Regions from separate parts of the Rhizobium sp. BE258 genome, predicted to be linked through region 1. Evidence: riboswitches for the same ligand, from Rfam matches in the RefSeq annotation. Region 1 holds a riboswitch; each other region holds the start of a gene.
The links. A riboswitch is a leader RNA that binds a small molecule or an ion and turns the genes downstream of it on or off. The one in region 1 is predicted to bind cobalamin.
Positions count from the first base shown of each region.

Region 2: it holds a riboswitch for cobalamin, as region 1 does, so the genes downstream of both, metE (5-methyltetrahydropteroyltriglutamate--homocysteine S-methyltransferase) here and J2X43_RS30185 (ABC transporter substrate-binding protein) in region 1, are expected to answer to the same signal.
Region 3: it holds a riboswitch for cobalamin, as region 1 does, so the genes downstream of both, nrdH (glutaredoxin-like protein NrdH) here and J2X43_RS30185 (ABC transporter substrate-binding protein) in region 1, are expected to answer to the same signal.
Region 4: it holds a riboswitch for cobalamin, as region 1 does, so the genes downstream of both, J2X43_RS22420 (CbtB-domain containing protein) here and J2X43_RS30185 (ABC transporter substrate-binding protein) in region 1, are expected to answer to the same signal.

Region 1 is NZ_JAVDWL010000012.1:55,820-63,148, forward strand. It holds gene J2X43_RS30170 (bifunctional sugar phosphate isomerase/epimerase/4-hydroxyphenylpyruvate dioxygenase family protein) at 1-956, shown strand, start outside; gene J2X43_RS30175 (GntR family transcriptional regulator) at 966-1,640, opposite strand; gene J2X43_RS30180 (GntR family transcriptional regulator) at 1,680-2,366, opposite strand; cobalamin riboswitch at 2,527-2,783, shown strand; gene J2X43_RS30185 (ABC transporter substrate-binding protein) at 2,948-3,964, shown strand; gene J2X43_RS30190 (iron ABC transporter permease) at 3,961-5,001, shown strand; gene J2X43_RS30195 (ABC transporter ATP-binding protein) at 4,998-5,762, shown strand; partial or broken gene J2X43_RS30200 (hypothetical protein) at 5,898-6,461, shown strand; gene J2X43_RS30205 (isopenicillin N synthase family oxygenase) at 6,649-7,329, shown strand, end outside.
Region 2 is NZ_JAVDWL010000001.1:667,449-674,777, forward strand. It holds gene J2X43_RS03175 (peroxidase family protein) at 1-2,946, opposite strand, end outside; gene J2X43_RS03180 (ATP-binding protein) at 3,369-4,784, shown strand; gene J2X43_RS03185 (response regulator transcription factor) at 4,941-5,615, shown strand; cobalamin riboswitch at 5,691-5,887, shown strand; gene metE (5-methyltetrahydropteroyltriglutamate--homocysteine S-methyltransferase) at 5,989-7,329, shown strand, end outside.
Region 3 is NZ_JAVDWL010000001.1:674,954-682,282, forward strand. It holds gene metE (5-methyltetrahydropteroyltriglutamate--homocysteine S-methyltransferase) at 1-811, shown strand, start outside; cobalamin riboswitch at 962-1,186, shown strand; gene nrdH (glutaredoxin-like protein NrdH) at 1,438-1,659, shown strand; gene nrdI (class Ib ribonucleoside-diphosphate reductase assembly flavoprotein NrdI) at 1,672-2,082, shown strand; gene nrdE (class 1b ribonucleoside-diphosphate reductase subunit alpha) at 2,052-4,211, shown strand; gene nrdF (class 1b ribonucleoside-diphosphate reductase subunit beta) at 4,405-5,379, shown strand; gene J2X43_RS03215 (HlyD family secretion protein) at 5,386-6,273, opposite strand; gene J2X43_RS03220 (DUF1656 domain-containing protein) at 6,270-6,479, opposite strand; gene J2X43_RS03225 (FUSC family protein) at 6,486-7,329, opposite strand, start outside.
Region 4 is NZ_JAVDWL010000006.1:384,387-391,715, reverse strand. It holds gene J2X43_RS22445 (sigma-54 dependent transcriptional regulator) at 1-188, opposite strand, end outside; gene J2X43_RS22440 (sensor histidine kinase) at 185-1,978, opposite strand; gene J2X43_RS22435 (sulfite oxidase-like oxidoreductase) at 2,191-2,853, shown strand; gene J2X43_RS22430 (hypothetical protein) at 2,838-3,449, opposite strand; gene J2X43_RS22425 (CbtA family protein) at 3,619-4,356, opposite strand; gene J2X43_RS22420 (CbtB-domain containing protein) at 4,369-4,578, opposite strand; cobalamin riboswitch at 4,604-4,755, opposite strand; gene J2X43_RS22415 (histidine phosphatase family protein) at 4,785-5,342, shown strand; gene J2X43_RS22410 (response regulator) at 5,601-6,044, opposite strand; gene J2X43_RS22405 (CHASE3 domain-containing protein) at 6,041-7,329, opposite strand, start outside.

The DNA.
Region 1 (7,329 bases):
TTGGTTTCCGCAAGGCGGGCGTGCATCGCTCCAAGAGGGTAAGCCTTTACCAGCAGGGCGCGATCCGCATTCTCGTGAATGTCGATCCGGCCGGTTTCGCCAACGCCGCCTATGCTGTGCATGGCACTTTTGCTTACGCAATGGCACTGGTTGTCGATGATGCCGACGCGGCCTACAGGCGGGCGCTGGCGCTGGATGCCGAGCCTTTCCGCCAGACCGTTGCCGGAGGCGAGCTGGAAATCCCAGCCATTCGCGGTGTCGGTGGGGGGCTGATCTATCTGATCGACGGCAAGAGTCCGCTCGGCCATTTTTCCGAAATCGATTTCGAACCGGTGGAGGACGATGGCAATGCGGATGCAGGGCTTCTCGATGTCGATCACATTGCGCAGACCGTTTCCTACGACGAGATGCTGACCTGGATGCTGTTCTACACCTCGATCTTCGAGACCCGGAAAACGCCGATGGTCGATATCATCGATCCCGGCGGCGTGGTGCGCAGCCAGGTCATCGAAAATGCCAGCGGATCGCTTCGCATCACCATGAACGGCGCTGAAAATCGCAGAACGCTTGCCGGTCACTTCATCGCGGAGAAATTCGGCTCAGGCATCCAGCATCTGGCCTTCTCGACAGCCGATATCTTCGCCACCGCCAAAGCCCTGCGTGAAAAGGGCTTCAAAGCCTTGCACATCTCGCCCAACTACTACGATGACGTCGAGGCCCGCTTCGGGCTCGATCCCGATCTCAGCGAACGGCTGAAGGCAGAAAACATCCTTTATGATCGCGACGACGAGGGTGAGTATTTCCAGCTCTACAGCGGGACCTACGGGGAGGGGTTCTTCTTCGAGATCGTCGAGCGCCGTGGCTATCGCGGCTACGGCGCGCCGAACGCGATCTTCCGGATTGCGGCGCTGAAGAAGCAGATGCGGCCGGACGGCATCCCGAAGGACGCCTTCTGACTGCCATCGCTAGGCGATGCGGCCGCTTTTCACCACATGTTCAACGCCGCTCAATATGTGGCGGCGGATAACGGCGCGGGCGCCCTCGACGTCCCGCTTCAGCGCGAGTTCGAAGAGGAGCCTGTGATCGTCGACAACCGCTTTGCCGCGAAAACTCTGAGCCAGCATATGATAGCGCAGGAAACGGTCGAAGACGGAGGACAGCGTCTCCATCAGCGTCGCCGAATTACAGGCGGAGACGATCGCCTGATGAAACTCCCAATCGTAGCGGACCCAGTCGATCGTGCGCGAGGCGTCGCCGGCAAGCAGCCTCTTTTCGGCGGCCGCAAGCTTGTGGTGCGCGGCGACGATGCGCCCTTCCCATTCGAGATTCCCCGCGGCAAATGACAGGCCGATGGCATGGGTCTCCAGCACAGTGCGAAGATCGGCGAGTTCCTCCAACTCCTTGAGCGAAGCGGGGCTGACTTCGAAGCCGCGCTGGCCTTCGGCGAGCACCAGGTTTTCGGTGGTCAGGCGGCTCAGGATCTCGCGCAGCGACGACACACTGATCGAATAGTGCTCCTTGGCCTGCTCCAGCTTGATCTTCGCACCCGGCGCCAATGTCCCGGAGATGATATCCTGACGAATTTGCCGGGAGACGACGTCGCTGACAGTCTCGGAATGTTCACCGGTCACTTTGAGCATTGATTCCTCTACGTCCCGCACCATCGTGCGTGGAATACATTATCCTGCCGATAGGCGAATGGTCGCCAGTGAACCCTTGCTCAGCGCATGCTCGACGCCCTGCTGAATATGCCGCTGCAATATTCTCTTCGCCGTCGTGATGTCGCGCTGAAGAGCGGCCTCCAGCAGTTGCTTGTGCTCTTCTTCCGCAACGCCGCCGCGATAGGACAATGCCACCATCTGATATCGCAGATATTTGTCGAACACCGCCGAATGTGTTTCCATCAGCAGGCGCGATCCGCAGGCCGAGATCAGAGCCTGGTGAAACTCCCAGTCGTAGCGCTTCCAGTCTTCCGCCCTACTGGTATCGCCCGAGGCCATCACCTCTTCCATGCGCGCCAGCTTGTAATGGGCCGAGACCAGCCGCGCTTCCCATTCGACATCGCCCTGTTCGAAGGCCTGCTCCAGCGCGTGCTCCTCGAGAAGCAGACGCAGCGCTGCGGTCTCTCTCAGGTCGGCGACCGAAACACGCGCGACTTCGAAGCCGCGCTGCCCCTCGGCAACGACGAGGCCTTCCGATGTCAGGCGGTTGAGAATCTCTCTCAGTGTGCTGACGCTGGTTTGGTAGGCGATTCTCAGATTTTCAAGCTTGAGCTTCTGCCCCGGAGAAAGCCGCCCGAAAATGATATCCGCCCTTATTTGCCGATAGCCGCTCTCTGCGACGGTCTCGTTTGAGATTTCGTTCAACGGCCATTACCTCTGATATTCCCATTTTCTTCATATATAACGGAATAAGTATGCCGTATTCAACAAGCGAAAACGCGATTGGCGGCCGTTCTGCGGGTACTGAACCCTGATTGCCGAACCAGGGTGGCGCGCTGCGCGTCTTGACGGCCGGGATATTAGCGTCGTAACTGCATCCGACGGTTCCCGGAGGAAGTCTCCGACGGGATTAATAGGGAACACGGTGCGGACGACCCAAAAGGGACCAAGACCGTGGCTGCCCCCGCAACTGTAAGCGGATTGCCGATCATCACGGGAGACCAGCCTGCTGGATGTCTCCCTTGGGCCGCAAGGCCATGCCACTGCGATGTTATCGCGGGAAGGCAGATGAGAGGCGAATATTCGCGAGCCAGGAGACCTGCCGTCAAACACGATCCAATCAGCCGGGCGGGGATGCCTGGAAAGGAACAGACATGTTTGACCTGACCCTTCGCCGATACATGGCCTCCATCCGCCTCGATTGGGCTTTCCGCGTCCGCGCTGCGTGAGCAGTCACGCCGTGTTCCGCGGCGTCGTGCTGCCCGCTTCTCCTAAATCGAGGTCCCATGCGCCAGATTATCGCCACGCTCACATTTGCCCTCGGCCTGACCGGCTTCGCCGGTACAAGCCTTGCCGCCACGCAGTATCCTCTGACCCTCAACAACTGCGGGCAGCAGGTCACGTTCAAGAAGGCGCCTGAGAAGATCGTCTCGATCGGCCAGGGGATGACCGAAGTCCTGTTCTCGCTTGGTCTTGCCGGCAAGGTCGCCGGTACCGCCGTCTGGGTCGGGCCGGTCCTGCCGCAATATGCCGATGCAAATAGCAAGATCAAAAGGCTCGCCGACAACGATCCAAGCTTCGAGGCCGTCGTCGGTCAGGAACCCGATCTGGTCGCCGCCGAATTCGAATGGCATGTCGGTGCGCAAGGCTCTGTCGGCAAGCGCGAGCAATTCGCCGATCTCGGCATCAATACCTACATCGCGCCTGCCGACTGCGTCGCCAAGATCAATGCCGATGGCGGTGATGGCGTTCGCAAGGAGCTGTTCACGATGGACCTGATCTATCAGGAGATCGCGGAGCTCTCCGAAATTTTCGACGTCAAGGATCGCGGCGATGCCCTGATCGCCGATCTGAAGAAGCGTGAGGCTGCAGCCGTTGCCTCGATCTCGGGTGCCTCGGGCAAGAACCTGCCCGTTGTCTTCTGGTTCTCCAGCAAAGAGGTCAAGGGCGACGCCTTCATCGCCGGCAAGAACAGCGCTCCGGCCTATATTCTCAAGACGGTCGGCGCGAAGAATGTCGTCACGACCGAAGAGGAATGGCCGTTGGTCGGCTGGGAAACGATTGCCCAGGCAAATCCTGCCGTCATCGTCCTCGCGACCATGGACCGCCGCCGCTATGCCGCCGATGATCCGAAGGTAAAGATCGATTTCCTGGAGAGTGATCCGGTTACCAAGGAACTCGAGGCCGTCAAGAACAAGCATTTCGTGATGATGGACGCCCAGTCGATGAACCCGACGATCCGCACGATCGACGGCATCGAAACGCTGGCAAACGGCATCAAGACCTTCGGCCTTACGCAGTGAAAGTTGCCGCTTCCTGGCAACGCCGGTGGTGGGCGCTCGTTGCGCTCACCGCCGCCGCCGTTCTCCTCCTTGGCGTCATGATCAGCCTTGCCGTCTCGATCGGCGAGATTGCGATCCCAGTTGCGACAACCGCCAAGGCGGTTTCGAACCGGCTGTTTGGAACGGCGTTCGAACTCAGCCGCATCCACGAAGGCGTCATCTGGGACTACCGGCTCAGCCGCGCTTTGGCGGCGGCCAGTGCGGGCGCTTCTCTCGCCCTCTGCGGTGCCATCCTCCAGGCGCTTCTTCGCAACCCGCTCGCCGAACCTTACGTGCTCGGCATTTCCGCCGGCGCCTCGACCGGGGCCGTCTGTGTCATGATCCTCGGACTCGGCTATGGCGTTCTTTCGTTGTCGGGTGGTGCCTTTATCGGTGCGGTGGTGGCCTTCCTGCTTGTCGGCATTCTTGCGACAGGCACCGGGGGCTCCAGCGAACGGATCATTCTCTGCGGGGTTGCCGGCTCGCAGCTCTTCAATGCGCTCACCTCCTATATCGTCACGACATCCGCAAATGCGGAACAGGCGCGCGGCGTGCTGTTCTGGCTCCTGGGGTCGATGAGCGGCGTCCGCTGGCCCGATGTCTATCTGTCGGTGCCGATCGCGATCGCCGGCTTCGCCGCCTGCCAGTTCCACGCCCGCGCGCTCGATGCATTTGCCTTCGGTTCGGATGCCGCCGCATCGCTCGGCGTTGCCGTGCGGCGGGTGCAGATCGTTCTTTTCGGCATCACCGCGATCATGACTGCGGCCGTCGTCAGCATGGTCGGTTCTATCGGGTTTGTCGGCCTCGTCATCCCGCATGCCGCCCGCTTCATCGTTGGCCCGTCCCACAGCCGTCTCCTACCGGCCACGGCGCTCGGCGGTGCGATCTTCATGGTCGGGGCCGATATCGTTTCCCGGATCATCATCACGCAACAGATCTTGCCGATCGGTGTGGTCACCGCGCTTTTCGGCGCCCCAGCTTTCGCGATCATCCTCTATCGCGTCGGGAGAAGTGCATGAGCATCTCCATCGATACCGTGTCCTATTCGGCCGGCGACACCTTAATCATCGATGGCATCACGCTATCGGTGACCCCAGGTAAGGTGCTTGGTCTGCTGGGCCCGAACGGCTCGGGAAAGTCCAGCCTGCTGCGGCTAATCTGCCGCCTGCGCCGCGTCGATAGCGGCGTTATCCGTCTCGGCGAGGACGACGTCGCCATCCTCTCTAGAGCCAGTCTCGCCCGGCGCGTTGCTCTCGTCGAGCAGCAATCGGCAACCGATACGCCGCTGACCGTGCGTGACGTCGTCCAGCTCGGGCGCACGCCGCATCGCGGCCTGCTTTCTGCCTGGGATGCGGGAGATGATGCGGCCGTCGACATGGCCCTGGAGCGGGTCGACATGAAACACCGCGCCGGACAGATATGGCAGACACTTTCCGGCGGGGAGCGTCAGCGCGTCCATATCGCGAGAGCTCTGGCTCAGACGCCGACCGAGCTCCTGCTCGACGAACCGACAAACCACCTCGATATCCAGCACCAGCTCGAAATTCTATCCCTCGTGTCGAAACTCGGGACGACCTGCATCATTGCCATGCATGATCTCAATCTCGCAGCGATGTTCTGCGACAGCCTCGCCGTGCTGCAGAAGGGTAAAGTGGTTGCATTAGGAACCACATGGGAGGTTTTGAACGAAGATCTGATTGCCCGCGTCTTTGGCGTCCGGGCGTATGTCGAGCAATCGGCGGTGCACGGCCGCTACAACATTCAATATGCGATAGACTGAAGATGGCCTTGAGCCGCTGCCTGAGGTTCATGGAGAATTGCCGGCGCGCGCAATTGGGAGTGTTGCGCCAGTTTGCCGGGATGGCATTTCACTGGAAGTTCGCTACAGTAGATCCCGATGAACTGGAGCATGGTCATGACCGAACGTCGTCAGCTTCCTCTGCATCCCGTCTCAACGGGTGCCGCGGCAGCCTGGATTGCCATGACAGCGGGCTCCAGCGTCGTCCTTAGTCTCTATTTCGCATGCGTCACGCCCTTCGTTGCGCTGTCGGCGGTTTCCGCCATGGCGCTTCCGCGGCAAATGGCGATCTATGCGGTTCTGCTCGCATGGCTGGGCAACCAGGTGGTGGGTTATCTCATTCTCGGCTACCCGCAGGCCTGGGACAGCTAAGCCTGGGGTCTCGCCATCGGCGTGGCTGCTGCTACCTCTCTCCTGGCGGCATTTGTTGTTATCAGGCTTCAGACCGGCATCTTTGCTATGGCTGCCGGCACGTTTCTGGCTGCCTTCGTGGTGTATGAAGGCGTCCTCTTCGCAGCGACGTCCGTCCTGCCATCGGGCCAAGGCGCGTTTTCTATTGCCGTCATTTCGCAGGTGCTGGTGATCAACGCTGCCGCTGCTGCCGCTCTTGCGCTCGCCCATTTTCTCGCCGCGGCCTTGCGGCTGCTGTTTGTCACGGCAGACGCACCGATGCTGCGATAGAGCGCTTTCATCGGCAACGGGCATATGTGGTGTCGGCGTGTCTCTTCCGGTGATTTGTTCTTCCGTCCGGTCGTGGCGGGCAACGGTTTTTCAATCTGAACCGCGACCTTGAACGGATCTGTGTTTCAGTCCGTTCGATCGTCTCTATGCTGGGCTCTTCGACGCGCCCCAGAATACGAGGACTTTCATGACGGCCCTGAACGACGCCAACCCATCCGGCAGTGCGCTGCCTGTGCTTGATATCTCGCGGTTTCACGGCCGGGAACGCGAGGCTTTCGTCGCAGAGCTTCGCCATGTGCTTCATGATCACGGCTTCTTCTATCTCACCGGGCACGGGGTCGAGCAGGCTTTCATCGACGATGTCATTGCCGCGTCCAAAAGGTTCTTTGCGCTTCCGATGGACGAGAAGCTGAAGATCGAGATGATCAAGTCACCGCATTTTAGAGGATACAATCGCGCCGGGCAGGAACGCACGCGCGGCGAACAGGATTGGCGCGAGCAGCTCGACATCAACACCGAAGGTACGGCTGCGAAGATCGGTCCCGCCACGCCGCCATGGAAATGGCTTCAGGGCCCGAACCAGTGGCCGGAAGCCCTTCCTGAACTGAAACCGCTTCTTCTCGCCTATCAAGCGGAAGTGACAAGGATCGGCATCGATATTTTGAAGGCCATCGCTGTTGCGCTCGACCAGCCGGAAGATGTCTTCGCCGGTATCTACGATCCGCAGCCGTCGCAGCTTCTGAAGATCATCCGGTATCCGGGCCGGGATGTCGCCGAGACCGATCAGGGCGTCGGGGCACACAAGGATGGCGGCTTCGTCACCGTTCTTCTCCAGGACAAGACGCCCGGCCTGCGCGTCCGCACAGAG
Region 2 (7,329 bases), on a different contig from region 1:
GACGTCGTTGCCGCCTTCGCCATGCAGGAAGTCGGCCGCGCCGATATCCGTGCCGGCATTGGTGATGATGTCGTCACCCTCGCCACCGTGGACGTGGTCGACGCCGTAGCCGGCTTCAAGCGTGTCGTTGCCGCCATAGCCCCAGATCGTGTCATCGCCTTCGCCGGCGATGATCGTATCGTCGTCCTCGGTGCCGCCCATGACGACGTGGTCGCCGCCGTGATAGGCCATGTAGTCGAGGTCGCCGTCACCATCGGTGTCGCGGCGCACGACCAGCGGCGTCAGCGCCTGCAGGATCGCATCGGTGAAGATCGGATCGGCGCCGACCTGCTTCGAGATGTCCATCTCAAGCGTATGGTCAGGCGTCGAGAAGATGTCGCCCGGCAGCGCCGTCGAACCTTCGCCCAGATCGGTATTGCGCATGATGATCTTGCTCAGCGAGTTGTTTTCCAGCTCGTTGAGAAGGTTCAGACCCTGGACGCGGGAGAGATAATAGAAGCGGTCCGATTCCTGCAGGTTCTCCATCTGCAATTCGAAGACGAAGGAGAAGGTGGAGCCGAGCATGCCGCCGAAATCCATCTTCTTCTCGGCAAGGCCGCCGATCCACAGATCGATGTCGTTGAGACCCGTCTCAGCCGTCGCCCAGGCGCCGGTCGAATTCAGGAATTCCAGGCGGTCGGCAGGTGCACCGGCCGTGCCGAGCACGATCGAGGCGGCCGCAGCGCGCTTGGCGTCGAGGGTCGCCGCGCTGGTGATCGAGGAGTGCGTGCCGTAGGCAGCGATGAAGTTGACGATCGACGCGGTGTTCTGCAGGTTCAGCGCGAAATCGGTCCAGCTGACATAGGGCTTCAGCTGCGTGTCCTGACCGGCTGCCTGGTAGAACTGGGCACGTGCCTCGTTCAGCGTCGGCAGGCCGACGTCGCGGCCACGGGCGATATTGAGCGCTGCAAGATCGAGCGGGATGCCGACAAGCTGGTTGCGCAAAACGTCGGTGACGAATTCGTCGATTTCGTTGCCGCCCTGTCGGGACATGCCGCGGATGATGGCACCGGCTGCCTGGTCGTGATTGACGAGCACATTACCGTTGGCATCGACCGCGCCGAGTTCCAGCGGGTTCAGGAAGCCGTCGAACAATGTGATGTTATCGAAGCTGAAAGTACCGTCGGCATTTTCCACGAGACGGTCGATATCCTGGTTCAGCATCGAGTGGCCGAAGCGGTAGACCGCGTGGGCGAACTCGGCGAAGATCGCCGGATTGATGTCGGTCGATGGCTCGAAGACGAAGGCATCGATATCCGGCTGCATCTTGCGGCCGAATTCCTCGAAGACGAGGTGCTGATACTGCATTTCGGTGGTGAAGCGGCCGGCCTGGAACAGACGCTCGCCGTTCCAGACGAGTCCCTCAAGTTCTGCCTCGGTTGTCGGCAGCGTGGTAATCGGCTCAAGCAGCCACTGGTTGATAAAGACCAGGTCGGCGCTGTCGAGGACGACCTGCTTGGTCTGCTCGACGACGCTGTTGTGCTCCGAGTGGAAGATGTGGTGGATCGACGTCAGGCCGATATTCTCGTTACCGCGGCCGTCGCCGGTGATGTAGTGCGCGTCGAGCAACTCATCATCGTAGGCAGTCTGCTGACCGCGGGTGTTGAAGCCGCCGGAATAGCCTACGGCGTCGTCACTGTCGGCCTGCAGTACGCCACCGGCGATGACCGGTACTGCGGCATGGGCGATGTCATCGAGGAAGGCGTGGCCGATTCGGACGGCTCCAGCGGTGCTGACAGGAGCGCCCGGCGTGCCTGAGACAACGATGTCGTCGGCGGTGTTCGGAATGCCGTCGGCGCCGATGCCGGTGATGACCTGCGCGAAGCCGTTGGCATCGGGGATGAAGCGGCCATAGGGATCGGTGCGCAGCAGCGGAATGTTGGTGACATCGGCGTCGGTCAGGTCGATGCCGAGCATCTCGCGAGCCTGTTCCTTGATGTCGGCCCAGGTCGGCAGGCCGCGCGCGCCGTCAAGCAGATGGCCGGTCGCGACAGGCTTGCCCTCATGCATGACATATTCGCGCAGGAAGACCTGATGCGATGCATGCGAGGTATATGTCTGGTTCTGGTCGACCCACGGCGTCGTGGTGTTGGCAGCCACTTCGCCATCGGCATCGCGGCTGGCGCGGGTCAGGACCATGAAATTGGTGTGCGGCGTTGCCGGATTGTAGAGTGGGTCATCCGGTGACAGCGGAATATAGACCGTTCCGGCACCGCCCTTGGCCACGAGGTCGAGGCCATGGTCGAAGAACTGGCCGAACAGCGTGAACATCGAGTTGTAAGGCGCGGAGTCGCCGATATCGGGCGAGACGTTCTCGAAAGTGTAGACGTAGACGGGACTGCCCGCGGCGGCGAGAACGGTGCCATCGGGGCCGACGACATTGGTTGCATGGACGATGGGCGCGCCATTGGCGTCCTGCATCGGTACGCGCGTCGCTGTCTTGCCCTCGTCGATCATGGCCTGGTAGACCATGATGGCTGCCGGGTTGTTGCTGGTCTGATCGACAATCAGATTGGAGATGATGCGTGGATCGGCGTCGACGACGGTGCCCGGGCCGACGGCGCTGGGGGTACCCGGCGCATAGTTACCGTTCGTGAGAACCGTTCCCGGGCCGAATGCCAGCGAGTCGTCATTTTCGTTGACGTAGTTCGGCTGCACCAGCGGCGTGAACGGCTGGTCGGCTGCGCCCCAGGTTTCATTGCCATCGAGCAGGTTGTTGTAGCTGCCGTCGACGGTTCGGAGGCCGTAGGGCAGGAGATGCGCCTGCGGTGCACCGGTGCCGGTCGCGCCGGCTGCTTCGCCGGCTTCGGCGACGAGCGCGGCAAGGTCACCACCGGCCGCATGCTGTTCGGCGATGGCGATCTGCTTCAGGATGAACTCGAGATCGTGTCTTACAAGCGTAACCATTTTCCCCTCCGTCGGCGCGCTGTCCTGGCGCCTGGTTTTTCGCAAACTTGTCCTGTCCGCCGGATCGCGCTGCGAGCCCGGCGGTTTGAATTGCCCCTGATGTCTTCAAAGCCCGCCTTGCAGGGCTGGCTTGGGATGATGCGATCTTGCGGAAAGTTGCCGGGGTTTTGAACGGCGCATGGTCGGACGATGTTTTCGATGTTCGTCCACGGCAAAAGCAGGTCTTCGGTCCTTATCCTTCCGGGAGTAAGGTCCTATGATGAATTGGCCTTTGGTCTGATAGAATTCATACGGGCCTATAGTACAAAAATGGTCTTTTATTTCCTTGGGTAATATTGCAAGGATGATAGCGCTATCGGCCTTGGGGGGACGTTTTGCCGGACGAATACTTAGGCGCCAGAAATGCTGGCGTAGATGAAAGCGTGGAAGCGCCGCGACTGTTTAACCGTATCCTTCGATGGGGCGCCGAGCGGACCCTTTCCACGCAGTTCCTGATCGCCAGCAGCTTGGTTATTCTGATCGCCACGGTTTCTGCGGGCTATCTTACGACGCGGCTGGTTGCCGACAAAGCGCTCAGCGGAAAGGCCGGCACGACGGCCTTGCTGGTTCAGAGCCTGACTGAGGCTGAGGTGCAGGAACTGGGCGCCTCGACGCGCCTTAAGGCCGCCAGCATCGCTCATCTCGACGCGCTTTTCGGCGATGCGGATCTCCAGGCGCGTTTCCCGCATATCGAGATATGGGCGCCCGACGGGACTGTTGCCTATTCCCGGACCAAGCAGATGATCGGCCACCGCTTCAGTTTCCCCGAGGGCCTACAGCGCGCCTTGAAAGGCGAAATTGTTGCCGTCTATGCGGATCTTCATGCCGACGAGCATACGTTCCGCAACATCAATACCGAATATCTCGAAATCTACAGCCCGCTGCATGACCAGGCTTCGGGGCGGATCATCGGTGTGGCCGAGATCCATGAGGATCCGAGCGGTTTTGTCGATGAGCTCGCGCGGCTGAGGGTGGTCACCTGGACGACGGTGGCGCTGTTCTCCTTCGTCGTCATGCTCGGGCTGTTCCTGATCGTCAGGCGCGGCAGCCGGACGATCGAGCATCAGCGGCAGGTTCTGAGCCACCGCGCCGAGGAGGCAGAGTCCGCCTCGAAGGAATTGATGGAGCTGAGGGACACGGCGCGCCGGGCCTCCATGGAATTCGCCAACCTCAACGAGACCTTCATCCGCCGCATCGGCGCCGACCTGCATGACGGCCCGGTACAGCTGATGACACTGGCGATCCTGCAGCTCGACGAGCTGCGCGACCTGACCAAGAAGGATGAGCGCGCAAGGCTCCTCGACGAGACCAGCAAGACACTGGGTGAAGCGCTGATCGAGGCTCGGACGGTCACCAAATCGCTGCTCTTGCCGGAGATACTGCATCTCTGGGCAAAGGACGTGGTGGCCGAAGCGATCAGGCAGCATGAGGCGCGGACCAAGACCAAGGTCGCGTTTGTCTCCAGCGGCACCAATGCCGACCTGCCGCCGGCGCTGAAGACCTGCATCTACCGCTTCGTTCAGGAAGGGCTCAACAATGCCTACCGCCACGCTGGTGGCAACGGCCAGCGTGTCCGATGTCGGATCGACATGCCCGTCATCGCGATTTCGGTCGAGGATGACGGTTTGCCTTCCGGGACCGTGCCGTTTGCGGCGCGCGAGGGCGGAATGGGGCTCTATGGCCTCCGGCAGAGGATCGAGAGCTTCGGCGGCAAGCTTGCTGTCACCAAGCGGCCGGGGGGCGGCATGATCCTGGAGATGGTGCTGGAGCTGCAGCAGGCCGACGCAACTGGCCTATAAGGTGACGGACTATCCGAATTGATAACTGGCTGAAAGCATAGAGATCGAATAGACAGAAATCCGATGAAGTTAACCAAGCATTAAAATCCGTCTTTATGTTTGGCTCTGTTTACTTTAGAGCTATCGGAAAGAAGACGAGGGGGTTTATTCGTCATTATGTCTATCTCGGTCGCATTCGTTGATGATCATCCAATATTGTTGGATGGACTCGTTAATCTTTACTCGGCGAAGGAAGGTCTTCGGGTGACTGCCCGCGGGCAGAACGCCATCGACGCGCTGAAGATCGTCGAGGAGCACCGGCCCGACGTTCTTGTCACCGATCTCAGCATGCCGGGCGATACGCTGGCAGCACTCGAGCTGATCCAGAAGAATTACGAAGGCACCAAGGTCGTGGTCTTCACCGCCACCGCCAATATCGACACGGCGATTCAGGTCCTCAATCTCGGCGTCTGCGGCTATGTGCTGAAGGGTAGCACGGCGCGCGATCTGTATGAGGCGATCAAGACCGTGCATGACGGCAGCACCTTCATCACGCCGGGTTTCGCCACCAAGGTGATCCTGTCGATGAAGACGGCCGAGGTGCGCCGCAAGGCGCAGATGCAGAAGCGCCTGAGCGCCCGCGAGCAGCAGATCGTCAACTACCTGTTGCAGGGCAAGACCAACCGCGAAATCGCCAGCATGCTCGATATCAGCGAGAAGACCGTCAAGCACTACATGACGATCCTGATGCAGAAGCTCGATGCCCGCAATCGCGTCGAAGTGGTGCTTGCTGCCCAGAAGCTGCAGGCTCCCGTGGAGACCGGCGCGCCGTCCTCGATGCTGTTGTCGTAGTCGGCGAGTACAGCTAGCCAAGAAACAAAGACATAAACATATCTTTATGTCTATTGACGTGAGATCCGCGATGCGACATGCTCGTGTCATCGTGGTTCTGCGGACCTTTGGTCCGGAGCTAAGAGGGAATCCGGTGAAAATGCCGGAGCTGCCCCCGCAACTGTAAGCGGCGAGCGGCCGTCCACTCATGTCACTGGGGAAGACGCCCCGGGAAGACGGACGGCAGCGTTGACCCGCAAGCCAGGAGACCTGCCGCGATCGATAACGTCCACGGGCGGGGTGTCCGGTGTGCCGCTTTTGCGACCGGCACGCCTGTGTCCGCGCGCCGATGCGTCATCCCAAGCCTTGCCCACAACCCTCGGGGTAAGGAAACATGAGCATCAAGACTGCAAATCTCGGATTCCCGCGTATCGGAAAGCACCGCGAACTGAAGTTCGCGCTGGAAAGCTATTGGGCCGGAAAGTTTGATAGGGCAGCACTTCTCGACGTCGCCAAGGCATTGCGGGCCGAACATTGGGCCCTGCAGAAGGCCAAGGGAATCGATATCATTCCGTCCAACGACTTCTCCCTCTACGACCATGTGCTCGACACGGCGGTGATGGTCGGCGCCGTACCGGCCGAATATGGCTGGAAGGGCGGTCCCGTCGATCTCGACATCTATTTCGCCATGGCGCGCGGCTCAGTGGGCGCTGAGCACGGCGATTGCGGCCATGCGCATCATCATGAGGGCGTTCCGGCGCTCGAAATGACCAAGTGGTTCGATACCAACTACCACTACATGGTGCCGGAATTCACCCGCGACCAGCGCTTCGCGCTGACCGAAAACAAACCGCTGCAGATGTTCCGGGAGGCAAAGGCGCTCGGCATCCACACGCGCCCGGTCATTCTCGGCCCGGTGACGTTCCTGAAGCTCGGCAAGGCGACGCAGCCAGGCTTCGATCCGATCGAACTGCTCGACCGGTTGCTGCCTGTCTATGCGGGCATCCTCGCGGAGCTCAGCACTGCGGGCGCCGATTGGGTGCAGATCGACGAGCCAGCCCTGGTGCTCGATCTCGCAGACGCTGAGCGGTACGCGCTGACCACGGCCTACAGCGCGCTTCACCAGCTGGTTCCGAACCTGAAGATCATGATCGCCAGCTATTTCGGGGCATTGGGCGACAATCTCAAGACAGCAGCGGCGCTGCCGGTTGCCGGTCTGCACGTCGATCTGGTGCGCGCGCCCGAGCAGCTTGATGCGGTCGTATCGGCGGTGCCTGATGACCGGGTATTATCTCTCGGCGTCATCGATGGCCGCAACATCTGGCGCGCTGATCTTGAGAAACTGCTGGATCGGGTCGAGGCGCTTTCCAAAACGCGTCCAATCGAAATCGCGCCATCTTGCTCGCTTCTGCATGTGCCGATCGATCTTGCTCTCGAAACCGCTGTTGATGCCGAGGTCAGGGGATGGCTGGCTTTTGCCACGCAGAAGCTGGATGAGCTGGCGGTCCTCGGCCAGGCACTTTCGCAGGGGCGCGATTGCGTGACGGATGCCATCGGCAGCTCTTCGAGGGCCGCGGCCGCCCGCGCGGCATCGCCGAAGGTCAATGATCCCGCGGTCAGGCAGCGGATTGCAGCGATCGACGAGACCATGAAGCGCCGCAAGGCCGGCTTCGCCGAGCGCAAGGCGATCCAGCAGACGGATATCCGCTTGCCGCTGTTCCCAACGACGACGATC
Region 3 (7,329 bases), on a different contig from region 1:
GGTGCAGTATTTTGGCGAGCAGCTGTCGGGCTTTGCCTTCACGCAGCATGCGTGGGTACAGAGCTATGGCTCGCGCTATGTCCGTCCGCCGATCATCTTCGGCGATATCGCGCGGCCGAAGCCGATGACGACTGGCTGGTGGCAATATGCCCAGTCTCTGACGGACCGGCCGGTCAAGGGTATGCTGACTGGACCGGTGACGATCCTCAATTGGTCCTTCGTGCGCGACGATATCGCCCGAAGCGAATCATGCCGGCAGATCGCGCTGGCGATTCGCGACGAGGTCGGTGATCTCGAAAAGGCGGGTGCCAGGATGATCCAGATCGACGAGGCAGCACTTCGGGAAGGCTTGCCGCTGCGGCGCTCGCAGTGGAAGACCTATCTCGACTGGGCCGTCGAAAGCTTCCGCCTGTGCTCGACCGGTGTCGGCAACGCGACACAGATCCACACGCATATGTGCTATTCGGAGTTTAACGACATCATCGATGCGATCGCCGCCATGGATGCGGACGTGATCTCGATCGAGACATCGCGTTCGAAGATGGAGCTGCTGGAGGCATTCCGCAGCTTCGACTATCCGAACGAGATCGGCCCGGGTGTCTACGACATCCACTCGCCGCGCGTTCCCGATATTGCCGATATGACCGGTCTGCTTCTTTTGGCGCGCGAGCGGCTTGGCGATTCGCAGCTCTGGATCAATCCGGATTGCGGCTTGAAGACCCGCAAATGGGAGGAAGTGAAGCCGGCGCTAGTCAATATGGTGGCGGCGGCGCGGTCTTTGCGCGAACGCGTTGCCACGGCAACGGCCTGATCGTCATCGTATTCGAGGAGCCGGCTTTTGCCGGCTTCTCTTTTCCACAGCCAATCCGCATTAATCTTCCGTTATCCACATCACATTCATTTTTTCGGCTTGCGGCACCCGAAACATGAACCATCCATTGACGTACAAATAGACTCGCGTACTATATCTAGTGTTCGAGGTTCCCTCGATTCGCAAGAATCGCGGGCTAAGACGGGAATTCGGTGAGATCTGCCGCAAGGTGGAGCAATGCCGGAGCTGCCCCCGCAACTGTAAGCGGCGAGCATCTGTCCCATTTCGGGTCACTGGGTCATGAAGACCTGGGAAGACCGGGATGAATGTGATGATCCGCAAGCCAGGAGACCTGCCTTGAGCGAAAACGTCCACGGGCGGGGTGTCCGGCTGGCGAGCGATGAGATGTGGGCATGATGCCGCTCTTCGCTTCCTCCGGTGTGTCCCGCATGAGCCACTTCGGGGTGAAGTCTTATGTCTTTGAGTTTCAGATCATACCGGCGCGAATGACGGGCTGCTGACGCCCGGCAACCGGCAACGGCTGTCTTCCTTTTCGATCTTCCCAAGCGCGGACATCGGCGGATGTCCGAACGATATCCCATGCCTTCTAGTCACGAGGTTTTCCCATGAGCATCACCGTCTACAGCAAGCCCGCCTGCGTTCAATGCACCGCAACCACCCGCGCGCTCGATCGCCAGGGCATCGACTACACGATCATCGACGTTTCCACCGATAGCGCCGCTTATGATCTGGTGCAGGGTCTCGGCTACCGCCAGGTTCCCGTCGTCATCGCCGGCGAGCAGCATTGGGCTGGCTTCCGCCCCGACATCATCAGCGCGCTCGCCTGAGCGGCGGCTGCGATGGGCGAGATCGTCTATTTTTCCAGCCGGTCGGAAAACACCCATCGCTTCGTCGAAAAGCTTGGCCTTCCCGCCCGGCGCATCCCCATCACTGGCGCGACGCTCGAAGCTGTCTCGCCCTACGTGTTGATCCTCCCGACTTATAGCGGCGAGGGCGGCAAGGGAGCCGTGCCCAAGCAGGTGATCCGTTTCCTGAACGATGCGGCAAACCGTTCGAACCTCCGCGGCGTGATTGCCGCGGGCAACAGCAACTTCGGCGAGACCTTCGGGCTCGCCGGCGACATCATCGCGAAGAAATGCCAGGTGCCGTACCTCTACAGGTTCGAACTCTTGGGTACGGCTGATGATGTTGCCAACGTCAAACACGGATTGGAACGATTTTGGACACGGCAGTTCTCGAGCGCCCTGTAAAGGCGCAGGCCGCGGAAACAGGGCTGGATTACCACGCGCTGAACGCGATGCTGAACCTCTATGACGAGGACGGCAAGATCCAGCTGGACAAGGACCGGCAGGCGGCGAAGCAGTATTTCCTGCAGCACGTCAACCAGAACACCGTGTTCTTCCATAATCTCCGGGAGAAGCTCGATTACCTCGTGACTGAGGGCTATTACGAGCAGGAGGTGCTGGATCAGTATTCGTTCAATTTCGTGCGCGATCTCTTCGATCACGCCTATGACAAGAAATTCCGGTTCCCGACCTTCCTCGGCGCCTTCAAATACTACACCAGCTACACGCTGAAGACCTTTGACGGAAAGCGCTATCTGGAGCGCTACGAAGACCGCATCTGCATGGTGGCACTTGCCTTGGCGCAGGGCAACGAGGCCTTAGCGCGCGACATGGTCGATGAGATCATCTCCGGCCGCTTCCAGCCGGCGACGCCGACCTTCCTCAATGCCGGCAAGAAGCAGCGCGGCGAGCTGGTCTCCTGCTTCCTGATGCGCGTTGAAGACAATATGGAATCGATCGGCCGCTCGATCAATTCGGCGCTGCAGTTGTCAAAGCGGGGCGGTGGCGTGGCACTGTCGCTGACCAACATTCGCGAAATGGGCGCGCCGATCAAGCATATCGAGAACCAGTCGTCGGGCATCATCCCGGTGATGAAGCTGCTCGAGGATGCCTTCTCCTATGCCAACCAGCTCGGCGCGCGCCAGGGGGCCGGTGCCGTCTATCTCAACGCTCACCACCCCGACATCATGCGCTTCCTCGATACCAAACGCGAAAATGCCGATGAGAAGATCCGCATCAAGACGCTGTCGCTGGGTGTCGTCATTCCTGACATCACCTTCGAGCTCGCCAAGAACAACGAGGACATGTACCTGTTCTCGCCCTATGACGTGGAACGCGTCTACGGCGTGCCGTTCACCGAGATCTCGGTGACCGAAAAATACCGCGAGATGGTGGCCGACAGCCGCATCAAGAAGAAGAAGATCAAGGCCCGCGATTTCTTCCAGATCGTCGCCGAGATCCAGTTCGAAAGCGGCTATCCCTACATCATGTTCGAGGACACGGTGAATAAGGCGAACCCGATCGCCGGACGCATCACCATGAGCAATCTGTGCTCCGAGATCCTGCAGGTCAGCGAAGCCAGCGAGTATAACGACGACCTGTCCTACAAGGTGATGGGCAAGGACATTTCCTGCAATCTCGGCTCGCTGAATATCGCTGCCGCCATGGACTCATCCGATTTCGGCAAGACGATCGAAACATCGATCCGGGCGCTGACGGCAGTTTCCGACATGAGCCACATCTCTTCGGTCCCTTCGATCGAGAAGGGCAACGACGAGAGCCACGCGATCGGCCTCGGTCAGATGAACCTGCACGGCTATCTGGCCCGCGAGCGGATCCAGTACGGCTCCGAAGAGGGCGTCGATTTCACCAACATCTACTTCTACACGGTGACCTATCACGCCATCCGCGCCTCGAACCGTCTCGCCGTCGAGCGCGGTCAGAGCTTCAAGGGCTTCGAGAATTCGAAATACGCCTCGGGCGAATATTTCGACAAGTATACCGAAACCGAGTGGAAACCGGCTACGCAGACGGTTGCCGACCTGTTCAGCAATGCCGGTATCGAAATTCCCACCCAGGAAGATTGGCTGGCACTGAAGAAGGCCGTCATGGAGGGCGGGCTCTATAACCAGAACCTGCAGGCGGTGCCGCCGACGGGGTCGATCTCCTACATCAATCACTCGACGTCATCGATCCATCCGATCGTCTCCAAGATCGAGATCCGCAAGGAAGGCAAGATCGGCCGCGTCTACTATCCCGCCGCCTTCATGACCAACGACAATCTCGACTATTACCAGGACGCCTATGAGATCGGGCCGGAGAAGATCATCGACACCTATGCGGCTGCTACCCAGCATGTCGATCAGGGCCTGTCGCTGACACTGTTCTTCCGCGACACGGCGACGACGCGCGATATCAACAAGGCGCAGATCTATGCCTGGAAGAAGGGCATCAAGACCATCTACTACATCCGCCTGCGCCAGATGGCGCTGGAGGGTACGCAGGTGGAGGGATGTGTGTCGTGTACGCTGTGAGTTTTAGCTGCTGACGTTTGAGTAAGCGGCCCCCTCACCCTAGCCCTCTCCCCGAGGGGAGAGGGGATGTAGAGCGATACGCCGCCGCGGTTTCCCTTCTCCCCTCGGGGAGAAGGTGCCGGCAGGTCAGGCGCAACTCGTTGCACCGGGGATGAGGGGGCTACCAGATGAATTCGGTCCAAAGGACACACCCATGAACATGCACGCCAAGCCCGTATCCCGCGTCCGCGCCATCAACTGGAACCGCATCGAGGACGACAAGGACCTCGAAGTCTGGAACCGCCTGACCGGCAATTTCTGGCTGCCGGAAAAGGTGCCGCTGTCGAACGACATTCCCTCCTGGGCGACGCTGAAACCGGAAGAGCAGCAACTGACGATCCGGGTCTTTACCGGGCTGACGCTGCTCGACACGATCCAGAACGGCGTCGGCTCGGTGACGCTGATGGCCGATGCTTCGACCCAGCATGAAGAGGCGGTGCTTTCCAACATCTCCTTCATGGAAGCTGTGCACGCGCGCTCCTACTCGTCGATCTTCTCGACGCTGTGCTCGACACCTGACGTTGACGACGCCTATCGCTGGTCCGACGAGAACGAGTTTCTGCAAAGGAAGTCGGCGCTGATCATGGAGCAATATGCTTCCGGCGATCCCCTGAAGAAGAAGGTTGCCAGCGTCTTCCTCGAGAGCTTCCTGTTCTATTCCGGCTTCTATCTGCCGATGTACTGGTCGAGCCGCGCAAAGCTCACCAACACCGCCGACATGATCCGCCTGATCATTCGCGACGAGGCGGTGCATGGCTATTACATCGGCTACAAGTTCCAGCGCGCCGTAGAGCGCCTGCCGGAGGCCCGCCGTCAGGAGATCAAGGATTTCGCCTTCGATCTGCTGCTGGAGCTCTACGACAACGAAGCCAAGTACACCGAGGCGCTTTATGACGGTGTCGGGCTCACCGAAGACGTCAAGAAGTTCCTGCACTACAACGCCAACAAGGCGCTGATGAACCTCGGTTACGAGGCACTGTTCCCGCCGGAGGCCTGCAAGGTCAATCCGGCAATCCTCTCGGCGCTCTCGCCGAATGCCGACGAGAACCACGACTTCTTCTCTGGCTCCGGCTCGTCTTACGTCATCGGTAAGGCCGTGGCGACGGAAGACGAGGACTGGAACTTCTAGGCAACGTCAGTCGAGCGAGGCGAGGGCGGAGCTTTGGCCTCCGACTTCGACCGTCGCCGTTAGACCGGCAATCAGTTGTACTCCGTCAGGCACTTTGTCGAGATTGATGCGGACGGGAACGCGCTGCGCCAGCCGTACCCAGCTGAAGGTTGGGTTGATATTGGCCAGCAGCCCGGTTCCCGACGTGCGTTCGCGGTCCTCGATGCCGGTGGCGATGCTGTCGACATGGCCTTCCAGTGTCTGGCGATGGCCCATTAGATGGATCGTGACGCTGTCGCCGACATGGATGCGCGGCAGCTTGGTTTCTTCGAAATAGCCTTCGACGCGCAGGGAGTCGGTATCGACGAGCGCGACCTTGGCGGTGCCGGCGGTGACATAGTCGCCTGGGCGCAGGCTGAGGTTCGAAACCGTGCCGTTGACCGTTGCCTTGACGGCTGAGCGGTCAAGATTGAGCTGCGCCAGATCGCGGTTGGCGACGGCCTGCAGATAGGTGGCTTCGGCCTGGTCGGCGGCGGTGCGCGCCTGTTCCTTCTGCTGCACGGAGGCGGCGTCGCCGAGGCGCTGCTGGCGGTCGGTTTCGCGGCGGGCCTGTTCCAGCATCGCCTTTGCACCTTCCAGCGCGGCTTCGGTCTGCGCCAGAGCAATCTTGAAGCGCTCGCCATCGACGCGGAACAGCACATCACCCTTCTTGACCGATTGGTTGTCCTTGACGGCGACGTCGCTGACGAGGCCGGAAACGTCCGGTGCGATGCCGACGACGTCGGCGCGCAGACGCGCGTCGCGCGTCCAGGGTTCGTCCATGTAATGCACCCAGAGGCCGTGGCCGGCATAGGCAGCGGCGGCAACGAAGGCGAGGGTGACGATCAGGCGGGAGATTGATTTCAGCGTGTTCATGCGAAGTACCAGCGTGTCAGGGAGGAGACTGCTCCGAGAAGCAGCACATAGAGGGAGAGATCGAAGAGGCCGCGGTGCCAGACGAGCGAATAGGCGCCCAGCCAGCTCAGCCCGCGGCGGACGATCATCACGAGAAGAAGGGAAAGCACCATGAGAACGAGAAGGCGCGGCACATAGACGCCATAGAGATCGAATTCGGCAGGCATGACGGTTTACTCGGCTGCAATCTGAAGCGGGGTTGAGAGGGTTTCGGGCGTGGGCCAGTCCGGCGGCGACGCCTCAGGGAAGAGCGCCCTGCGCAGGCCGACCAGCGCATCGATATTGTCCCGGGTTTCCGTCCGTTCATGGGCAATGGTTCCGAGGCTGTCATCGATCGCGGCACGCAGTTCGTCGGGCGGATCGATTGCCTGGCCGGCATCGAGCCGGGCACGGTAGAAATCGGAGACGCCCGACAGCACGCGGCCGACGGAAAGGGCGCTTGCGCCACTGAGCTCCTTGCGCCGGGTCTGCAGCATCAGCACGTTGAAGCCGAGGCGGACGTCGGCAAAGCCATCGACCTTTTTTAGTTCGCGATCCTCGACGGCGGCGAGGCGCGGCACCAGCTGGCCGAGGCGATCGAGGATGCGGCCGGAGAGCCGCTCGTGGTCAGTGCGGCGTTCACCGGCTGCGGTCTCGGCCAGATCCCTCCAGCCGGCACGCACCAGCCGCCAGGCAGCGAGTTCGGCGCCGAAAGGGCGGGCGATCAGCGTCCACACGAGGGCAAAGCCGATTCCGGCAAGGGCCGCGACCGCCTCATTGGTGAAGGTGGTGAAGTCGGATGTGTAGCGATCCTGGAGAGCGATGAAGCTCGCGCTGTTCACCGATAGCAGCATCGCCAGCATGTTGAACTGCGGGCGGGTGATCAGCAGTCCGAGCAGCAGGAATGGCGGTGCGAAGACAACCACCAGCAGCTCATAGGAATTGACCGCCGGCAGGATCGCGAAGATGTAGATGAACGAAATGACGAGGCTCAGAGCCGACCAGATGAACATCGACCGGATGAAGGGCGCGGGCCGG
Region 4 (7,329 bases), on a different contig from region 1:
ATGCCATCGGTGCCGGGCATGCGGATATCGCTGACGACGACGCCGGGGAAGCTGTAGCCGATCAGCTCGAGCACATGGTCGGCGTTCGAAAAGGTCTCGACGTTGAAGCCCGAAAGCTCCAGCGCTTGCGCCGTCGAACGGCGCAGCTCCTCCTCGTCGTCCACGAGCAGGATCTTCTGTTCGTTCATTCCGCAGCCTCCGGCATGGCGCCCGCCGCCGATTGCAGTTCGATGCGGAATTCGGCCCCGCCATCGGGGTGGTTCGCAACAGTCAGGCTGCCGCCGAAATCCTTGATGATGTTGTAGGAGATGGAAAGACCGAGCCCCAGCCCCTTGCCGACGCCCTTGGTGGTGAAGAACGGATCGAAGATGCGCTCGGCAATCGCGGCCGGCACGCCGGGCCCGAAGTCGCGCACTGTCAGCACCACCTTGTCGGCATACTCGAAGGCGCTGACCTCGATCCGCCGGTCGTTCAGGCCCTCCACCGCATCAGCCGCATTCGAGATGACATTGACCAGCACCTGCTGCAGACGCACGGAACCCGCCCGGACGACCGGCGGATGCAGGCCAAGATCGAGCTGCAGATCGGCATCGGCCGCCTTCAGCCGCCAGGCGACGATCTCCAGCGTATCGCGTATCGCCTCGTCGAGCGGCACCGGACCCAGCTTCTCGTTCGGCTTACGGGCAAAATTGCGAAGATGCTTGCTGATCGCCGCCATCCGGTCGATCAGCCCGCCGATACGGCGGATATTGTCCTGCGCCTCGGTGTTTCTTCCGCGGTCGAGCAGCACGGCGGCGCTATCCGTATAGGTCTTGGCAGCCGCCAGGGGCTGATTGAATTCATGCGAGAGTGCCGCCGACATCTGGCCGAGCCCGGCGAGCTTGCCCGCCTGGATGAGATCGGCCTGCGTCTGCCGCAGCTGCTGCTCCGTCAGGCGCCGCTCGGCGATCTCTTCCTCGATGCGGCTGTTGACCCGGGCGAGATCGGCGGTGCGCTCCTCGACGCGCCGTTCCAGCTGGTTGCGGGCGTCGGCCTGAAGCTGCATGCGTTCATTGAGCCGCATCCGGCGCTGGCGCAGAACGGCAAAGGCGAGACCGGCAATGCAGAGCATCAGGAAACCGGCGACCAGCGCCGTGCGCGCCTGCGCCCGGACGGAGCCGGTATCGAGCAGAACGTTCACCGTCCAGTCTTCCGCCTCCATGTACTGCGAGAGAACCAGATATTCCTTCTGCGCCCCCTCCTCGATCATCGTCATCAGATCATGCTCTGCGAACCGGCTGCGGCCCAGCGGCAATGCGGTCAGCGCCGCGTTGGCATAGCGCCGGGACGCCTCGGTCCGCTGCATGCGATCCGCCGTCAGCGGCAGGATGCTGTTGTACAGCCAGGCCGGCTTGCCGGACATGAAGATGATGCCTTCAGGATCGGAGACGAAGATGCGGTATTCGCCGCTGGTCCAGGAAGACTCGATCATGTCGATATCCACCTTGAAGACGATGACGCCGCGAATGTCGTCGCCGCCCCTGATCGGCGATCCGAAATAATAACCGCGCTTCAGCGAGGTCGTCCCCAGCGCGTAGAACCGCGACTGCTTGCCCGAAATCGCCTCCTGGAAATACGGGCGATAGCTGAAATTCTCGCCGACGAAGCTTCCGGGCATATCGAAATTGCTGGCGGCGATCGTCTCGCCGTCGGGCTTGATCACATAGATGTCTGAGGACTTGAGGAGATGGTTGATCTCCTTGAGATAGAGGTTCGCGGCGTCGCGCAGATCCTTGTCACCGGGATGCGTGACCAGTTCCTTGATATCGTCGTGATCGGCAATCAACGCCGGCAGTGCCTCGTAGCGGTTCAGGTGACCGCTGAGGGCGGAGACGGCCAGCCTCAGCGCCGTCCCCGCCTGCGCCGAGGCCTCGCCCATATAGGCGCGCGTCGCCAGCGATCCGCCATAATAGAAGAAGGCGAAAACGACGAAAGGCACTGAAAACAGCGCAAATATAAGCCTATGCCTCTGAGACAGCGGCGGCTCCTCCCATTTTGCCTCCCTCCCCAGGAAGGCAACCCCGACCGACCGATTGTACTGACCGGCGCCGCGAATTCCAAGAGGCCAGCGGCATGGCCAAGGCGATCACCCTGCCCTTGACACTCCGGGCCCGGAATTGTCCTATCGGCCGACTGTGATGGGAGACCGCGATGACCGACGAACAGGCGCCTGTTGACAGCAAGCTCACCACGTCCAAACGCCGCTGGGCCGCGGAAGGCAAGTTCCTCACCGGCCGCATCTCCCGCCCGGAGACCGAGCGTTTGCCGCCCGGCCAGCATCTGGTGAAGAACTGGCCGGTGCTCGATCTCGGCGAACAGCCGGCGATATCGCTGGATGATTGGAAGCTCGAGGTGCGCGGTCTCGTAGAGACACCGCTTGCGCTGACATGGCCTGATTTCCAGTCGATGCAGCAGAGCACCCATGTCAGCGACATCCATTGCGTGACGACATGGTCGCGCTACGACAACCGCTGGGAAGGCGTTTCGACCCGCGATCTGCTGGACGCCGCCATGCCGAAGGCCGAAGCCGGCTACGTCATGCTGACGAGCTATGACGGCTACACCACCAATCTGCCGCTGGCGGATTTCGCCGCCGAAGATGCGATCCTGGCGACCGCCTGGGAGGGGCAGCCGCTGACGCTTGATCACGGCGGCCCGATGCGGCTGGTCGTGCCGCATCTCTATTTCTGGAAGAGCGCCAAATGGCTGCGCCGCATCGACCTGATGCCGTCAGACAGGGCGGGCTTCTGGGAAATGAACGGCTATCACATGCTCGGCGACCCCTGGCGCGAGCAGCGCTACACCGAAGACTGAACCCGCAGCAGCCTGCGGCCGGCGAAGAAGACGCCAAAGATCACCGCGAAGAAACCGGTCAGCGACGCCATGCTCGCGGTATGCAGCGGAATTTCGCTCCAGCGCGGCTTGATGACATCGGCAGTATTGAAAGCCTCGCCGCTGAAACGGCAGGTGATCAGCGACAGGCCGCGGCGCACCATGTCGGCATCGGCATCCGTAATGATCGCAGTCGCCGCCTCGCTCTCGCGCGGCATATCCCGCAGCGATAGCAGCACCGCCTTGGTAGCGGCAAGATAGGCATGGGCGCACTCGTTGAACGGACTTTCCTCATCCGTGACGCTGCCGGGCATCCGCCCCCACAGACAGTAGGAATACTGGATCTGCGCATAGTTCAGCACCCGGCGGAACGGCTCGTTCGTATCGGTGGCGCGGGACGCGAGCGCGATGATCCGATCGCGGTAGTCAGCCATGACGGCCATTTCGCCGTGGGAAATTTCGGGAACGGAAATGCCGCTATGGTTTTCCGACGCGGTGCGGCTGTGGGCCATGGCTCCGCCGGTCAGCAGCGCGAGCGCAGCTACAGAGATCGCCGAACGAAGAAGCAGCCGTTTCATCGCAGACCTTACCAATCCCTCATTCCTGTGCTTGTCACAGGAATCCAGTGCGTCCATGTCCATGGACGCGGGAAACTAGAGTCATTCACCGCGCCGACGCGCGGTGGCTAGATTCCTGTGACGAGCACAGGAATGAGGGAGAGTGCGGAACACCTCCCTCACCAACCTCTCACCGAAACGCCGGACGGCCAACCGGGGACCGCGTTTCCAGCCGCTTCTCGGCCAGAAAGCCGAAGACCACCGCAAGCACCGACCACAGGATCACGTGCATGCCGAGCGACGTCGTGCGGAAGCTCCAGAGCACCGCTGCCGAATAGTTTTCCGGCACCTCGTTGATCGGCGGCAGCAGATACTGCACGGCGCCGATGAAGACGATATAGGCGATGCCGGCGATGATCGAACCGTTCCAGATTCCGAAGCGGACAGCCAGATTGCGGGCAAATGCCACGGCGGCAACCAGCGCCCCAACCGAGACGACGATCATCAGGAAGAACAACTCGGTGCGAACGCCGATCGTATCCGGATTGCCGACAGCCGGCGGATTGGCCGGGTACTTGATGCCGGGCACGAGGATGATGGCGACGAAAGCTGCCAGCGCGATGACGGCAGCCGTGCCGCGGGCGCTGAGCTTGCTGAAGCGGCCATGCACGAAGGCGAAGGCAAGAGCAAAGAGGCCGCCGACGGCGATGCCGTAAGCCATTACCCCGGTGAAGAGGCCGATGCCGGCCTGCGTGGCGCGGCTGACGATTTCGGGTTCGGCGGCTTCGCCGGCAGCCGTGGCTGCGGCTTCCTCGAAGGCGATCGCCTGGTCGACCAGCGGCTCACCGAAGGTATGGGCGAAGGCAAACACCAGGATGCTAGCAACCGCCCCCGCGATCATCCCACGGAGAAGAAGATTTCCAACCATGTCTGTCGTCCTTTAGTGGCAGGGGAAGCCGAGAAGGTGGCGGCCGTCATGCACGAATTCGTGGACGTAGCCGCCGGAGAACAGCGCCATGGCGCCCTCTTCCGTGCCGACGAAATAGATGGCGATGATCATCAGCAGGCCGCCGAAGATCGCCCATGGCAGGATTTCGCCTAGCGGGATTGGCGCCGGTGCTGCGACGGGCGCGAAAGTGGTGTCAGACATGTATTCCTCCTGGAATGACGCGTTCAGTCGAAAGAGTGTTGGCGGCAAGGTCTGACTTCCAGCCTGCTCTCGCATCCTGGTCACAGTGGCGCGACCGCGCCGGATTTCCACCGGCTTCCAAACCCGCAACATGCCCGTTATATCTCTAGGCTGAGAACTGTCAACGAAACTTCATTTGCCATCCACGGCAAGCCGGAGGCTCACCTGTGCATACCCGGCTGACCTGGATCTGCCACGGCCCGACCAGCGCCAACCGCGAAGGCCGCTTCCCTCTGAACGAGCCACTGGAACAGAGCGCCGTTGTGGAAACCGCAGCGTTGACGGAGAGGCTTCGGCACGCCGATCGGAGCGCAAGCAGCCCTGCCCTGGCAGGATTGCAGACGGCCGAAATCTTGAGCCTTGCCGCCACCGGCGATCCCAGGCTCGCCGATCCTGACTACGGTCGCTGGAAGGGACGCTCACTTGCCGATCTGCAGGCAAAGGAACCCGACGCCCTGGTTCAATGGATGACGGACCCGCAATCGGCGCCGCATGGCGGAGAAAGTCTCGCCAAACTTCAGTCTCGCGTCATCGGCTGGATGGAAGAACAGCAGAGCCTCGACGGGCACATGATCGCAATCGCCAATGCCGCGGTGATCCGGGCCGCCGTTCTCCATGTGCTGAACGCGCCGCTCGCCTCGTTCTGGCTGACGGATATCGAACCGCTTGCCATCCTGCGCATGAGCCATGACGGCCGCCGCTGGGCGCTGCGCTTCGGCCGCTAAGGCGACCATTCCCAACGCGAAATTTAGATAAGCCTTACGCAAGCAAGTTGCGCGATACCTATTGAACCCGGCTTGCCGGGCGCTAAGTCCTTGCCCCGGGGAGACCAGCCATGACGTATGATTGGAGTGGGGAGCGTACACGGCGCATGCGTCTTCTGAAGATCGCGACCGCCGTTGTTCTCATAGGCTTTGTCATCAGCATCCCGATGCTGGTGAGCTGAAAGAAGGGCGAGCAGCCAAACTGCTCGCCTTTTCGCATTATTGCTGCGGAATCTGGATGACCGCAAAGAACAGGCCGAGCTGGCGGATCGCGTGCGCGAAGCCTTCATAATCCACAGGCTTGGTGATGTAGACATTGGCGCCGAGATCGTAGCAGCGCTGGATTTCACGCTCGTCATCGGTCGTCGTCAGGATCACCACCGGCATGCGCTTGGTGTGCTCGTTGCCCTTGATCTGCTCGAGAATGTCGATGCCCGAGGTGTCAGGCAGATTGAGATCGAGCAGCACCAGCAGATAGCGGTCCCTGCTGACCTCACCGCTGCGATCGGCACCAAGGATGAAATCGAGAGCGCTCTTGCCATTGGTGAAGGGAACGATCTCGTTGTTCACGCCGGCCCGGCGCACGTTCTTCTCGATAAGGCGGGCATGCCCCTCATCGTCTTCGATCATCACGATCGTGACTTCCTGGCCCGTGGCTTTCATGACTCTGTACCCTTTACGATGGTGGTGAGATCCGAAGGCAGGAGCAGCGTGAACGTGCTGCCGGTACCCTCAATCGACTCGACAGTAATGTCGCCGCCCAAATTTCGTATTAACGAACGCACATATGCGAGGCCGATCCCCTCGCCCGGCTGGTCTTGCTCGCCGGCGCGGCGGAACAGCTCAAAAACGCGCTCGCGGTCGTTCTTTGCAATACCGCGGCCATTATCCTCGACATCGATCTTGATACGGCCCTTGCCGGCAGGCATTGCCCGGACCGCAATCTTCACCGGGCGGCCAGGATAGCGGTATTTGACCGCATTGTCGAAAAGGTTGCCGACGATCTGGTCCAGCGAGAAGCGGTCCGTGATGAGCGCCGGAACGCGAATGTCCATCTCCATCGTCCCGTCGGCAGCGACCACCTGGTGGTGAACGCTCGCAGCCGCAGTCTCCATCGCGGCCTTGAGGTCGACCCTCTCCGGAACCAGTTTGCGGCGCCCGTCGCGGGAAATCTTCAGGATGGCGTTGATCAGCGAATCCATCTTCCGCGTCGACGAGCGGATGAAGCTCATCGCCTCCGGAAGGTCTTCCTCCACCGCCAGCCGCGCTTCCTTGATCTCGCTTTCGCTCGGCTTCTTCTCGTCGGCCATCACATAGGCCGTCACTGCAATGAGGCTCGCCTCCAGCTCGCTGAGGAAGCCCATGATATTGACCAGCGGCGCGCGCAGGTCGTGGGTGACGATATAGGCGAAGCGCTGGATCTCCTGGTTCGCCTGCATCAGATCCTCCGTGCGCTCGTTGACGCGCTCCTCAAGGCCGCTGTTCAGCGCTTCCAGTTCCTCACGCGCCCGCGACAGATCGCGCACATGTTGGAAGATAATGAGGATGGCGCCGCCAAGCACAATCACGATCGCCAACGCACCGCCGACGGTGACCCATTGCAGATCGCTGGCGGCCTCGAGCTGCTCGGCAACGATCACCCGCAAATGCTCGTCGGTCAGCCCAATGAAGCCGATCATAAGGCGCCGGGCATCGTCCATGTAGACGCGCCCGCTGTCGTTGCTGACGATGGCAAGCGCTTCCTGCTGCCTTCCGCTTTGGGCGAGCGCTACGGTGTTCTCGACCTCTGCCAGCTTGCCGTCGATCGCCTTGTCGAGGTCAGGCAGTTTCCCGGCATATTCCGGGTAGTTGGCAACGGCATCGGCAAGGCGCTTTCGCCGCTCCGGCAGATTTTTCAAGGCCAGATTGAAAGGATCGAGATAGCTCTGCTCGCCGGTCAGCAGAAAGC